2 regions of the Shewanella sp. SM55 genome follow, and region 1 is predicted to be linked to the other one. Evidence: riboswitches for the same ligand, from Rfam matches in the RefSeq annotation. Region 1 holds a riboswitch; the other holds the start of a gene.
The links. Region 1 has a riboswitch for lysine ahead of L5L91_RS03420 (Na+/H+ antiporter NhaC family protein). Riboswitches for the same ligand answer to the same signal wherever they lie in the genome.

Region 1 (7,728 bases):
TATATCATAGACGGGGCGAGTGAGCTTAAGTTTGGGATATTCGAACTCAATCCCATAATCAGTAAAAGGATCGATAAATCCGGGATAAATTGTATAACCACTCAAATCGATTCTAAATGCGCCAGCGGGAATGTCGTTGTGCTCAATAATGGCTTTAATTCGATTATTTTCAATTAATAAAGTGGCATCGCTTAAACGTTTTCCCGGGGCAATAATTAATTCAGCATGGGTAAATGCAGTGAGTTTACTGGATGTTGTTCCAGTATTGAGCTGGGCAAATGTTGTTTGTGATACTAAGCTAGCGATTATGCTGCAGCTTATCATTATCTTATTGTTTATCTGCATTATTTTATTCAATCGAGTGAGGGTGAACAAAGAGTAACTGAAAGCAGATGTAAATACTAAGGCTGAATTGTAACGTAATTTGAGCGGGAGTGAGGTGCGGAATTAACGGCTGTCGTTTAAGTTTGAAACGATTGATGGATATAAAAAAGCTCGCAATTAATGCGAGCTTTTATGCAAACTTGTGTTGGCAAATTAGCGCCATCACACTTGGTTGGATTAGATTAAGAAATCTTCCATAGAACGACCTTTGTTGATCTCGTTCTTAAATACGGTAGGCATACGGCCTTGGCCAGTCCATTGAACCATTTCACCGTCAACTTCAATTTGGTATTTGGCTGGACGAGGAGCGCGTTTCTTCGCAGCAGCTTTAACAGCTACGCCACCTAAGTCATCAATTGATAAACCAACGGCTTCCATTTGTTGACGGATTTCTTCAATCTTAGCATTACGAGCTGCCATGGCTTGTTCTTCTTCCTCAGCCATAGACTCGCGTTCTACTAAAATTTTATCTAATTTGTCGGCTAAATCACGTAACTCTTCAACGCTAAGTTCTTTTACTGCAGCTTTAAAACGACGGCCGTGAGTTAATATCTCTAAAAATTCGCTCATATCTATTTTCGTCCCACTCTATTTTTAATACAGGATAATGGTGAACAACACCTAAATGATAGAAACTAATATAGCTCGAATCAAATAAAATTATGCGTTTTAAGGAAATTAAATATTATTTATTTTTTGAACTTTTCTTATTCCCTCAAATAAGTGTCCAAAAAAGTGGCCGTTGCAGCGGATTAAAAAATACAAACAGGCGTTTGACTTTGGTTGACGTTAACGTTAACAGGACGTAAAGTTGCTCTATCCTGCATTGGTATTAACCAATGTTTTGTCCATGTACATGAAAGTGTAGGAAGGAAACCCTATGAAAGTATTGGTGCCCGTTAAGCGCGTTGTTGATGCCAATGTGAAGGTCAGGGTCAAAGCTGACAATACAAGTGTTGACACTGCAAACCTAAAAATGGCGTTGAACCCTTTTTGTGAAATCGCAGTAGAAGAAGCGGTTCGTTTAAAAGAAGCGGGTAGCGCTACTGAAGTGGTTGTTGTCAGTATTGGTAATAAAGCCGTGCAAGAACAACTGCGTACCGCGCTTGCATTAGGCGCAGATCGTGCAATTCATATCGATACTGAAGAAGAGCTCGTGCCAGTGTCTATCGCCAAATTGCTCAAAGCGGTACAAGACAAAGAACAAGCAGAGCTGGTGATTTTTGGTAAGCAATCCATCGATGGTGATAATAACCAAACTGGCCAAATGTTTGCCGCGTTAATGGATATGCCACAGGCGACCTTTGCTTCAGAAATCAAATTAGAAGCGAATACATTACAAGTCACCCGTGAAATTGACGGCGGCATGCAAACTCTTAAACTGCCTTTACCTGCTGTTGTGACCGCCGATTTACGTTTGAACGAACCCCGTTACGCTTCATTGCCTAACATAATGAAAGCTAAGCGTAAGCCATTAGAAGTATTTACTGTGGCAGACTTAGGCGTGACGTTAAAGAGTCACCAAACGATTGTGAAGGTCACTCCGCCAGCTGAACGTAAAGCGGGCATTATGGTAGCGTCGGTAGCTGAGCTAGTTGAAAAGTTAAAAAATGAAGCGAAGGTGATCTAAATGGCCATTTTAGTATTAGCTGAACATGATAATGCTGCACTGAAACTCGATACGGCAAAAATTGTTACCGCCGCCCGTGCCATAGGCGATGAAGTACATGTCTTAGTTGCGGGTCATCAATGTGGCGCGGTTGTCCAAGCCGCACAGGCACTACAAGGCGTTAGCCAAGTACTCGTTGCCGATGCCAGCGTGTATGAAGCGCATTTAGCGGAAAATTTTGCCAAATTGCTGGTGGACTTAGCGTCAAACTATGGTCACATTCTGGCCTCGGCTTCAAGTTTAGGTAAGGACACGCTTCCGCGCGTTGCAGCATTATTAGATGTCGCGCAAATCTCAGAAGTTATTACCGTCGTCAATGCCGATACCTTTGTGCGCCCTGTGTATGCGGGTAACGCCTTAGCGACAGTGCAAAGCCATGATGCCATTAAAGTGATAACAGTGCGCGCCAGTGCGTTTGACGCTGCGCCAGAAGGTAACAGTGCGGCTGTGACGACACTTGATAAAGTGTTTGAAGCGAGAACTCAGTTTGTTTCTCAATCGCTGACAGTTTCTGCCCGTCCAGAGTTAGGCAATGCTGGCATTATCGTATCTGGCGGCCGAGGCATGGGCAGTGGTGAAAACTTCGGCATGTTGGAGCAACTTGCTGATAAGCTCGGCGCAGCAGTTGGCGCATCACGCGCTGCAGTTGACGCAGGTTTTGTGCCTAACGATTTACAAGTGGGTCAAACCGGTAAAATCGTTGCGCCAAACTTGTATATTGCCGTCGGTATTTCTGGCGCGATTCAACATTTAGCCGGCATGAAAGACGCTAAAGTCATCGTTGCAATCAACAAAGATCCTGAAGCGCCGATTTTTCAAGTTGCCGATTATGGACTCGTTGCTGATCTGTTTGAGGCGGTTCCTGAGTTGATTACAAGTCTCAGTTGATTTTATCTGTGATCTAGGTCACATTAAGTGGCTTTGCGGTAGCATCTGCTAAGCCGCTTATGTTTTTATGTGCCTCACGCCCGTGCAAGGGCGTTCTTAGAAGTAGAGGCGCGCCAAATATTAGTAGTGATCAGTAGGGTGATTCCGTTGATCGATTGCGAAAGGATTTGGTGCCGAAGTGGTTCGATTTATCACGATCAACTGCTGGGGTTGTACCTAATAGGTGCAGCACTGCCATAGTATTTTCCGATATGGATATTGGGAATAGTTACTATGGAGCGCTACTGATAGGACAGGTGACCTTGGGTATCTATTGCCTTTTCCCACCAGTTCAGTCGCCCTCCATTCGTATTTAACGAAGATAATAATCAATGACTGTTATGAATTATGCCGATTCGGCACTTTCCTTGTTGCCGCCTGCGGTGGCTATCGTGTTGGCGATCTTGACTCGCCGTGTACTGCTTTCTTTGGGGTTAGGTATTTTAATTGGTGCTTTATTGCTCAATCAATTTTCACCTTTAGCAACGGGTGAGTTTGTATTTAATGGCGTTAAAGGGCTTTTTTGGACTGATAAAGGTCTAAATTCGTGGAACTTATATATTCTCGGTTTCTTAATTGTACTGGGAATGATCACAGCGTTAATTACCGTAAGTGGCAGCGCGCGGGCTTTTGCCGATTGGGCTCGTTTACATATACGTAATAAACGTGATGCTAAACTATTGACCATGTTTTTAGGTTGCGTAGTTTTTATTGATGATTATTTCAATAGTTTAGTTGTTGGTTCGGTCGCTCGACCTGTTACCGATCGTTATTATGTTTCCCGCGCTAAGTTAGCTTATTTATTAGATTCTACTGCGGCGCCTGTGTGCGTTATTTCTCCAGTTTCGAGCTGGGGTGCTTATATTATCGCACTCATTGGCGGGATATTAACTGCCCATGGTTTTGCTGATACGGGTCATTTGAGTATTTTTATTCAAATGATCCCGATGAACTTTTACGCAATCTTCTCCTTGTTATTATTACTTTTTGTTGTCTTTATGGGATTAGATGTTGGGCCAATGCGTGAGCATGAGCTCAATGCCCAACGTGGTAATTTATACGATGAGTCTAAAGGATTACCGCCTGGGGCGAACGCGGATTTACCTGAAGCCGAAACCGGTAAGATTTTAGGTCTATTTCTGCCGATTACCGTGTTGGTATTTGCAACCCTCTATTTTATGATTAACAGTGGCGCTCAAGTACTCGCGGCGGAAGGGATTGAATTTAATATTATTTCTGCTTTTGAGAAAACCGATGTCAGTTCATCACTTTTCTTTGGTGCATTAATTGGTCTAGCGGTTTCGCTGATATTGAATTTAGTGCAAGGCGTTGAGAAATTGATGATAGTCAAAGGTATAGTGCAGGGCGCTCGCTCTATGCTGCCGGCGATTTACATCCTGTTATTTGCTTGGACAATCGCAGGTGTGATTGGTCAACTCGAAACCGGTAAGTTTATGGCTAGTTTAGCAACAGGAAATATTCCGTTCGCATTTTTACCCGCCTTAATGTTTGTGCTAGCAGGTATTACCGCGTTCTCAACTGGTACTAGCTGGGGTACGTTCGGGATCATGTTGCCGATTGCTGCTGATATGGCGATGGGAAGTCACACTGGCATGATGCTACCTATGCTTGCCTCTGTGCTGGCGGGGGCTGTATTTGGCGATCACTGTTCACCAATTTCCGACACGACTATCTTGTCGTCTACGGGCGCCAGTTGCCACCACATCGACCATGTGGTGACTCAGCTACCTTATGCACTCATTGCGGCGTTTATTAGCTTAGTGGGTTATGTGGCACTTGGATTTACCGAGTCTGTTGTCGCGGGTTTAGTGGCTTGTAGTGTGGCATTTGTAATTAGTATTATCGTACTTAAAATCAAATCTAAAGGCACAATTAGCTAGACGTTAATTGAAACCTTTCACTGCAAACGTTCACGACAAATAAGTCAAAATAAATCAGCCAGCATTATGCTGGCTGATTTTTTTGGTTAAGGCTGAGTTTGTTTTTATCTCTAGCTTATCGCATTAAGGCTATCAACTCTTAGCTTAGCGTGCTTGATCTAGACCGCGGCGTTTAAGTAAGCCTTCTGTGGTTGGCTCTTGTCCGCGGAAGTTTTTGTAGGCGTCCATTGGCGCTATGCTATTACCCACTTCACGGATCGTTTTGCGGTACTTCATGCCGATTTCACGATTGAGCCCGCCTTGGGTTTGTACATAGGCAAACGCATCCGCCGCTAAAATCTCACTCCACATATAAGCGTAATAACTTGCCGAGTAACCGCCGGGGAAGGCGTGGGCAAAATAGGTCGACTTATAACGCGGAGGTACGGCACTGATGTTTAAGCCGTGCTTTTTCAAAGCATTGGCTTCAAATGTTGGTACATCTTGCAGCGGGGTATCTGGGCTTAATGAATGCCATTCCATGTCTACTAATGCAGCGGCCATGTATTCCAGAGTGTCAAAGCCTTGGTTGAAGCTGCCAGATTTCAGCAGTTTTTGCAGCAGTTCATCGGGAATGGGTTTGCCTGTTTCATAGTGTTTCGCGTAGTTCGCTAACACTTTTGGATGGGCGGCCCAATCTTCTTCAAACGTCGATGGAAATTCGACAAAGTCGCGTGAAACCGAGGTGCCCGCCAGACTTGGATAAGTCACTTTAGAGAACATGCCGTGGGTGCCGTGACCCATTTCATGGAACATAGTAGTGACTTCGTTATAGCTGACGAAGGTGGGTTGACCTTCGGGCGCTTTCTTTATGTTCATCACGTTGACGACCACAGGTTTAGTGCCTTCGAGGAAGGATTGACCGACGAACGAACTCATCCAAGCGCCACCACGTTTACCTTCACGGGCAAAATAGTCGGCGTAGAAAATGGCCATGCTTGAGCCATCGGCATCAAACATTTCGTAGGCTTTCACATCGGGATGGTAAACCGGTAAATCTGGGCGTGGTTTTAAGGTGACGCCATAGAGTTCTTTGAGTGTGTAGAATACGCCGTCTTCGAGCACACGATTAAACTCGAAGTATGGGCGAATGCTATTGGCATCGAGGGCGTATTTTTCTTGGCGAACTTTTTCTGCGTAAAACTCCCAGTCCCACGGTGCCAGTTCAAATTTCCCACCGGTTTTAGTGATCATCGCTTGAATGTCGGCCGCTTCTTTCTCTGTGTTAGCAACTACCGCAGGCACCATTGAGCCAAACATGCTGTAAACCGCTTCGGGTGTTTTGGCCATTTGCGGTGCTAATCGATAACTTGCCCAGTTTTCATAGCCTAATAGTGTTGCGCGCTCGGCTCTGAGTTTCGCTAAACGAGATACGAGTGACGCAGTTTCGTTTTCACCAGTTAAGCCACGGTTCGCTGAGGCTTCCCAAATACGCTGGCGTAGCTCACGGTTTTCCAGTGATGCCAACACAGGTTGGCGAGTGGTGTTGGTGATGTTAATCAGATACTTGCCATCGTGACCGGCCGCTTTGGCATCGTTCGCGGCTGAAGTGATTTCACCGTCGGTTAACCCAGCAAGTTCACTTTTTGAATCCACCACAACGGCGATTTCTTTGGTTAAGCGTAATAAACGCTGAGAGAACTCATTCGTTAGTGTTGATTGTTCTTCATTTAACGCGCGGATTTTAACTTTTTGTTCATCGGTAAGTTTAGCCCCAGCCATGATAAAGCGTTGGTGATATACCTCAACCAAACGTACTGCTTCTGGGGTTAATCCTAAGTTGGTGCGGTCGTTATAGATGGCTTCGATACGGGAAAATAGCGCTGGGTTTAAGTTGATATTATCTGAGTGGGCCGCCATTTTTGGCGCCATTTCCCCTTGGATTTTACGCAGTTCTGGATTGCTATTCGACCCTGCTAAATTATAAAACACGCTTGATGCACGGTTGAGTAGGGCGCCGCTTTTCTCCATAGCCACAATCGTATTATCGAAGGTTGCTGCTGCCGGATTATTGGCTATTGCGAGAATTTCTTGATACTGCTCTGCCATGCCTTGCTCTAGGGCTGGCGAGAAGTGCTCATTCTTTATGAGGCTAAAATCGGGTGCTTGATATTGCAGGTTACTGGCTTGGAACAGCGGGTTTTGGGTTGGTACCGAGATAACGTTAGGTGCTTTAGTTTCTGTGCTGCTGCAACCTGCCATGAATCCGGCGGTGAGAGTGGCGCCGATGGCGATGGCAATAAAACTTTTACGCATAATTGAGTGACTTCCTTTGAATTGTTGTTTTTTTAGGACTGTAACGTTAGTAACTTAAATAGGACTGAAAATGGCTTGTTATCGGGAATGTCTAAGTAAAAAAGGAGCCTCGCATTAGCGAGACTCCTTTGGCTATTTCCTTGCAGGGAAAATAGGTACCGCTTTTTACTTACTTCTTAATCACGCGATGATGAGATGATTAATTAGCGAGTAAACTTGTGGTATTTATCAATACCAGAACTTCTACCTGTGTCATGACATACTGCACAGGATTCAGAGGTCGGTTGTTTAAACCAGTCAGCAACCTTTGGTATGCTGATTTCACCACCGTTGCTTGCCATATGCGCCTTAGCTGAATCGCTAGTGTGGCAGGCATAACAGTTAGCGGTGACTGGACTTGTCATTTTGCTACCTGGTTCAGCGATGTATTGATTTGGCACTTTGCTTAAATCAATCGCTTTTTCATGACAGGCAACGCAGCTAGTAGAGGCTTCAATCGCGCCTGCACCGTTAGCGGTTTGCGCTTGAGTTCCATCAGCTTTAACTTCACCG
Region 2 (7,728 bases), on a different contig from region 1:
TCCGACGCTAAACCGCGCACTGTACCGTCAGCTTTTAAGGCATCTTTGAGCATGTCGTTGGTGATGATATCCAGTTTTTTCTGGGTTTCACCTTGGACGTTTTCTTGCTCAGTCGCGCCTAACACGCCCGCAAGTGCACCGTGGCGAACGGCATGGCTAATGGCTTTTGAGGTGTCGGCTAAGGTTAAAATTAGGTGGGAGAGGGAGTCGTTCACTGCCTGTGAGGTCAGGTGCTGGGCCAGAGTCTGCATGTTATGTCCTTTAGAGGTTCAACAATGAGGTCAATTTCGTTATTTGCCGCGAATGATAACTCAGTTAGTCGACAATTTCAGCGATGTTGCTGATGCTTTTAGCGAATATTAGGGCTTTTTGGGATTATTTGGATTGGGCTTGGCGCAAGGGCCTAATTTGTATCGGCATATTGCATGCTATTTCTATTTAGGGTTTGCCTCTGGCACAATGTCGGCTTGTTTTTAATCGCTGACATCTTAGGCGATTATGTTTCCAAGGAATAATAATGATTAAAAATAGGTTAACTTGGTTCCCTGCGTGCTCACTTAAGGTGCGCGCCGTTCCCCTACTGATAGCGAGCCAAATGGCCATGATTTCGACAGCTATGTTTTCAATTACCCCAGCTTATGCAATGGAAGGCGGCAAACAGCCACTGACGATTGAGCGAATGAACGCCTCGCCCGCCTTAGCAGGCACCAGTCCTCGAGGTTTGAAATTGTCACCCGATGGTCAGCGTGTCACTTATCTTGCGGGCCGTAAAGACAATCAAAACTTTTATGATCTCTGGCAGATGGATGTAAAGACGGGAAAATCTAGCCTATTGCTCAATGCCGATAAGTTGGCAAGCAATGAATTATCCGATGAAGAAAAGGCCCGCCGCGAACGCCAACGTATTTATGGTGAAGGCATTATGGAGTACTTCTGGGCCGATGATAGCCAAGCGCTATTAATTCCGGCTGCTGGTAATCTGTATTATTTTTCATTAGTGGATAACAGTGTCAGCCAACTTCCCATTGGCGAAGGGTTTGCCACAGATGCGCGCCTATCGCCCAAGGGACATTTTGTGTCTTTCGTGCGGGATCAAAATCTGTATGTGTTAGATCTGGCGACCAAAAAACTCCAAGCTATGACGAGCGATGGCGGCGGGGCGATTAAAAATGCCATGGCCGAGTTTGTCGCTCAGGAGGAAATGGATCGCATGACAGGTTATTGGTGGGCGCCCGATGAATCGGCCATCGCCTTTACCCGTATTGATGAGTCCGGTGTCGAGCAAGTAACCCGTAACGAAATCTATGCTGATGGTATTAAACTTACTGAGCAGCGCTATCCCTATGCCGGCAAAAACAACGTCGATATCGCCCTCGGTGTGGTCACGTTAAAAGATAAGGCTATCAATTGGGTGACCCTGCGCGAAGAGAACAGCGAAGACAATAGCAAAGATATTTACCTGCCGCGGGTCGATTGGCTGCCCGATAGCAAACATTTGTCGTTCCAGTGGCAGAGTCGCGATCAACATAAGCTAGATTTGCAACTGGTGGCGTTAGATTCACTGACTAAGCCAAAAACCTTAGTGAAAGAACGCAGTAACGCTTGGGTTAATCTCAATAACGATCTGCATTTTTTAAAGCAGCAATCGGCTTTTATTTGGGCATCTGAGCGTGATGGTTTTAATCATCTGTATCTGTTTGACTTAAAAGGTAAACTCAAAACGCAATTGACTCAGGGCGAGTGGGCTGTCGATGCGTTGGAATACATAGATGAAACCGCTGGTTGGGTATATTTCACTGGCCGCAAAGATACGCCAATCGAGAAACAACTTTATCGCGTGCCTTTAGCGGGTGGCAAGGTTGAGCGGGTAAGCAAGCAAGCGGGCATGCACGATCCTGTGTTTGCCGACAATCAAAGTGTGTATCTGGATTATTTCAATAGCTTATCTCAGCCACCGCAGATCAGTTTACACGGTGACAAGGGCCAACAACTGGCTTGGGTTGAGCAAAATGAAGTCAAGCAAGGCCATCCTTTATATGACTATGCGGGTCTGTGGCAAATCCCTGAATTTGGTGAACTGAAAGCCGAAGATGGCCAAGTGTTACAAACCCGTTTATTCAAACCTGTTCCCTTCTATGCGAGCAAGAAATACCCTGTCGTAGTGCGGGTTTACGGTGGGCCGCACGCACAGTTAGTGACCAACAGTTGGACCGAGCAGGACTACTTTACCCAGTATCTGGTGCAACAAGGCTATGTGGTGTTCCAGTTGGATAACCGCGGCAGCGCCCACAGGGGCACAAAGTTTGAGCAAGTGATTTACCGTCATTTGGGTGAAGCTGAAGTCAAGGATCAAAAAGTGGGAGTGGACTATTTACGGAGTCTGCCATTTGTCGATGCCGATAATGTAGCGATTTACGGCCACAGCTACGGCGGTTACATGGCCTTGATGAGTTTATTTAAGGCGCCGGATTACTTTAAAGCCGCGATTTCGGGTGCACCTGTAACCGACTGGCGCTTATATGACACCCATTATACTGAGCGTTACTTAGCCCATCCTGAGGGGAATGAAAAAGGTTATGAAGCCAGCAGCGTGTTCCCTTATGTGAAAAACTATCAATCGGGTCTGTTGATGTATCACGGCATGGCCGATGATAACGTCTTGTTTGAAAACAGCACTCGGGTTTATAAGGCGTTGCAGGATGAAGGGAAATTATTCCAGATGATCGATTATCCTGGATCTAAACATTCGATGCGTGGCGAGAAAGTACGTAATCACTTATATCGCTCACTGGCAGATTTCCTCGATAGGCAGTTGAAAAACGCCAAATAGCAGGCATAAAAAAACCAGATCCTAGGATCTGGTTTTTTTGAATCGATTCTTATCAAACCAATTAATGCGGATGTTGCTTAGCGGGCGATTAGCCTTCTAAGTTACCGCAAAAACGATAGCCTTCACCGTGAATAGTCGCGATGATTTCTGGCGTATCTGGTAAGCTTTCGAAATGCTTACGGATACGACGGATAGTCACGTCTACAGTACGATCGTGTGGCTTAAGTTCACGGCCAGTCATTTTCATCAGTAGATCGGCACGAGTCAAAATTTTGCCTGGGTTTTCAACAAAGTGCAGCATAGCGCGGAACTCGCTACGTGGCAGTTTGTAAGATTCACCCTGTGGGCTCACTAATGAACGGCTGTTGATCTCTAAGCTCCAATCATTGAAGCGGTAGTATTCTACTGAGCTCTTTTCTTCGACTTCAGCGCCAGCGCTGTTGACACGAGTCAGAAGGTTACGAGCACGAATCGTTAATTCACGTGGGTTGAACGGCTTGGTAATATAATCGTCCGCGCCAATTTCAAGTCCAAGAATTTTGTCGACTTCGTTGTCACGACCTGTCAGGAAGATAAGACCGATGTTGTTGATTTCACGTAGTTCACGTGCCAACAATAGACCATTCTTACCTGGCAAGTTAATGTCCATAACGACCAAGTTAATTTTGTTTTCCTGCATAGCCTTATGCATTTCTGCGCCATCATTGGCCTCAGTTACCACATACCCTTCTGCCTCGAAAATACTTCTCAGCGTGTTACGGGTAACGGCTTCATCTTCAACGATCAGAATGTGCGGATTTTGCATATTATTTACCTAAATTTTAATCAGTTTATACTAACCAATAAGAGCAACTTACTTCGGGCTCTTATATTCATAAAAGCGTTGATACTTCCTTGAACTGCTTTGTGCTCAAAAGGAAAATCTTTACGGTGACATCTATATCTGGATGTAGATTAAGTGCACGTTTAAGTGTAATACGAGAAAACGTAATCAGTACCAACTTCGATAAGCAATAGTTAGAATAAGTTCCTTAACTATTGTTTTTTTTAAATGTTTAAAAGACAAATCAAATGTAGAACAGATTTTAAACAGATGCCCGGTCAGTTCACGTTACTTTAAGCGATATATGTAACAAACTGTATTGAACGATAAGCATCTTGCTCAATCTGTTTCAACTCACCAGTACGTACATTGTACTCGTTTTAGTCATTTGTTAACAAATGAAATGTTAACAAATTTTAGGTGAGCAGGGGTTTTTACCATGATATTTACTTTAGCTATTGATTAGTATAACTAATGTATTTCTTATTCCTGTGAGCCAGTTCACGCCTCTTTGGATTTTACAATCACTCTGCTACACTAGCTTGGGTTCATTTTTCGACTAGACTACCAATGGACAATACGACTCAAAATTTGTGGCAATGTTACCAAGCGCCGTTGTTTCTGCTGACTCAAGCATTATCCTGTGATTTTTCCTTTGCTGTTATTACCGCTCATAATCCCGCTTCAAAGCTTCTCTCTCCTAGCCAAAACCGTTTACTCGATCGCCAACTTCTCCGTGAAATTGAATTACTCGGTAGCCCTTATCGTGCTTTAGTGGGCGCAGCACCGGATTTATCCCACATGGAAAAAAGTTGGGCCGTGTTTATCGATAGAACGATGGCATTGCAATTGGGTAAGAAATTTAATCAATATGCGATTTATGTTGTCGAACAAGGGGATGTGAGCTTAGTGCCTTGCACCTTGGATGGACATGATGAAGTGTGTTTAGGCAAATTTAGAGATTATGTGCAGCTGGTATACGAGCTACCCGATTTGAACATTTAGTTGTTTTCAAAAGATTTTATTTAAATTGTTCATTTGTTATGAAATTAGCATTGACTTCATTAGGGGTTTATTGCTACTTTTTTCGTCCCTTTCCTAGGAAAGGAACAGAAGAGGAGCGTTAACTAGGTAGTCGGTCAGAGGAGCACAAACTCCAGCGATGACTGATGAGGGAGATTAACGCCGAGGCATAGATATGGTTGCTGCATGTTTATGTCGGTCGCTCAGGCTGAATCCTGACGATTGTCACCTGTAATTGGTGGAGAGCTTCTGGTGACGATTGCTGTTTCCCTTCTTTTGGGGTGCGTTATCATTGAGCACCAGGCTCTTCGAACGAAGTCAGTTCGGAGTGTGATCATGTTAGTTAATCAATATTTTATTCAATCTGCATTTATTTTTTGCCCTACGTGTTTCACGGAGGTGCGCTAATGTCCCTCGTTGTCGCAAAATTTGGTGGCACCTCAGTTGCCGACTATAACGCTATGAATCGCTGTGCCGACATAGTGTTAGCTAATCCTCATTGCCGTTTAGTCGTGGTCAGCGCTTCGAGCGGCGTGACTAATCTGTTAGTGGAATTGACCCAAGAATCGATCAACGACGATGGCCGATTACAGCGATTAAAACAAATTGCCCAAATTCAATATGCGATTTTAGATAAGCTCGGTCGTCCTAACGATGTGGCCGCCGCATTAGATAAATTATTGAGTCGTATGTCGGTATTGAGTGAAGCGCTTGCATCACAACGCAGCAAAGCGACTATGGATGAGTTGTTGTCCCTCGGTGAGCAATGTTCTTCGGCGTTGTTTTCGGCGGTGATCCGTGAGAAAGGTGTCAACTCAAGTGCCTTCGATGTGCGCCGAGTATTACGTACTGACAGCCACTTTGGCCGCGCTGAACCTCAGGTTGAACAGATTGCGACTCTAGCTCGTGATTATCTACAGCCACTATTAGCGGAACAAGTGATTGTCACGCAAGGCTTTATCGGTGCCGATGAAGCCGGTCAAACGACCACGTTAGGTCGTGGTGGTAGTGACTATTCTGCTGCACTGTTAGCCGAAGCGTTACGCGCCTCAGCGGTCGAGATTTGGACCGATGTCGCTGGGATTTATACAACAGATCCTCGCCTTGCGCCCAATGCCTTTCCGATTGCCGAGATCAGTTTCAATGAGGCTGCCGAGATGGCGACCTTTGGTGCCAAGGTATTGCATCCTGCGACTATTCTTCCTGCCGTTCGTCAGCAAATTCAAGTGTTTGTGGGTTCAAGTAAAGAGCCTGAAAAAGGCGGGACTTGGATCCGTCATCAAGTGGAAGATGCGCCCTTATTCCGTGCTGTGGCTTTGCGCCGCGATCAAACCCTGTTAAATCTTCACAGCTTGCAAATGCTGCATGCGCAGGGCTTTTTAGCGGAAACCTTTGCGACATTAGCGCGACATAAGATCAGTGTGGATTTGATTACCACATCAGAAGTGAATGTGTCTCTAACCCTCGATAAAACCGGTTCAGATTCAAGTGGTCAAGGTCTGTTGAGTGAGGCATTGCTGCAAGAATTATCACAGCATTGTCGTGTGCGAGTTGAAGATGGATTGGCCTTAGTGGCGATTATCGGTAACCGCATCGCGACGACGCCGGGTATTTGTCGTCGTGTGTTTGAAGTGTTAGAGCCACACAATGTGCGGATGATTTGCCAAGGCGCCAGCCCACATAACCTGTGTGTGTTAGTGGCCGAAGCGGAAGCGGCGCAAGTGGTTAAATCGCTGCATCAAAATCTGTTCGAAGGCGTTTAGTATGTTGCCGACAACATCGTCTCTGCAAATCGGGGAGCTTGCCGCAGGGCAAGCGCTCACCTTGCCTATCTACCATTTCAAACCGAGTGACGATAAGGCGAATGGCCCCAAAGTGTATATTCAGGCCAATGTCCACGGTGCTGAAGTTCAAGGTAATGCGGTGATTTATCAGTTGATGAAGCAGCTTGAACACTGTGACATCCGCGGCGAAATCACTTTAGTGCCATTGGCCAATCCACTCGGGATCAACCAAAAAAGTGGTGAGTTTACCCTTGGCCGATTTGATCCTATTACGGGCGCGAACTGGAATCGTGAGTATTTGAATCATGCAATCGATTTGCCGACTTGGTATGGGGAACATGCCAAGCTGAGTGATAGCGAGCTGATCCAAGCCTATCGCAGTACTTTGGTTGAAGCTTGTCAGCAAAAATTGCGTTATGAATGGGGCATCACCACGGGTCATAGACTTGCGGTTAACCTGCAGATTATGGCCCATGGCGCGGATATAGTGCTCGATCTGCACACAGGTCCTAAGTCTTGTAAGCACTTGTATTGTCCTGAATATGACTTAGCTGCTGCGCAGTTTTTGTCGATCCCTTATACGCTCATTATCCCCAATGCCTTTGGTGGCGCCATGGATGAGGCGGCGTTTTGTCCTTGGTGGCAATTGAGTGATTTTGCAAAATCTCAAGGGCGCGATTTAGGGGTTACAGTGTCAGCGTTAACCTTGGAATTGGCGAGCCAAGAGCGCGTCTGTCTTGAGGATGCACGGGTTGATGCACAAGGGATTTTGGCATATTTAAGCCACCGAGGCGTAATAGCTGAAACCGTTGCGCCCGCTAAAATGCAGCGCTTTGGTTGTTACCTTAAGGACTATAAAAAGTATCACGCGCCAAGTGCTGGATTAGTGGAATACCTCGCGCCTGTGGGTGAACCTCTGGCAGCGGGACAGCCCTTAGTGAATTTACTGCGTATGGATTTATACGGTACAGCGGATGAGCTAAAGACGGTCAGTTTACCGCAGGACTGCGTGCCGATTTTGCACTTTGCTTCGGCGTCTGTGCACCAAGGAACAGAGCTTTATAAAGTCATGACTCATGTGTTTGAGTTGCCAACGACATAATCGCCCGCTTAGAGCATAAGCATTAGCTCATAACATTCAGCTTATAAGAATGAACGAAAACAACGCCAATCCTAATTGATTGGCTTTGTTGTGTTAAGGTGGCTATAACCACTTAAATCGATAAAACAGCGCCATTTGCAGGGCGACGAGTGAGATTAATATGCCG

Region 2: another riboswitch for lysine. It lies ahead of lysC (lysine-sensitive aspartokinase 3); the one in region 1 lies ahead of L5L91_RS03420 (Na+/H+ antiporter NhaC family protein).

What each region holds. Positions count from the first base shown of each region.
Region 1 is NZ_JAKKRS010000002.1:50,165-57,892, reverse strand. It holds gene L5L91_RS03440 (amidohydrolase family protein) at 1-345, opposite strand, end outside; gene L5L91_RS03435 (H-NS family nucleoid-associated regulatory protein) at 562-954, opposite strand; gene L5L91_RS03430 (electron transfer flavoprotein subunit beta/FixA family protein) at 1,265-2,014, shown strand; gene L5L91_RS03425 (electron transfer flavoprotein subunit alpha/FixB family protein) at 2,015-2,941, shown strand; lysine riboswitch at 3,037-3,233, shown strand; gene L5L91_RS03420 (Na+/H+ antiporter NhaC family protein) at 3,313-4,881, shown strand; gene L5L91_RS03415 (M3 family metallopeptidase) at 5,026-7,176, opposite strand; gene L5L91_RS03410 (multiheme c-type cytochrome) at 7,380-7,728, opposite strand, start outside.
Region 2 is NZ_JAKKRS010000003.1:151,630-159,357, forward strand. It holds gene L5L91_RS06030 (class 1 fructose-bisphosphatase) at 1-251, opposite strand, end outside; gene L5L91_RS06035 (S9 family peptidase) at 518-2,830, shown strand; gene arcA (two-component system response regulator ArcA) at 2,919-3,635, opposite strand; gene L5L91_RS06045 (DUF3293 domain-containing protein) at 4,224-4,658, shown strand; lysine riboswitch at 4,759-4,933, shown strand; gene lysC (lysine-sensitive aspartokinase 3) at 5,084-6,439, shown strand; gene L5L91_RS06055 (succinylglutamate desuccinylase/aspartoacylase family protein) at 6,441-7,562, shown strand; gene L5L91_RS06060 (zinc transporter ZntB) at 7,665-7,728, opposite strand, start outside.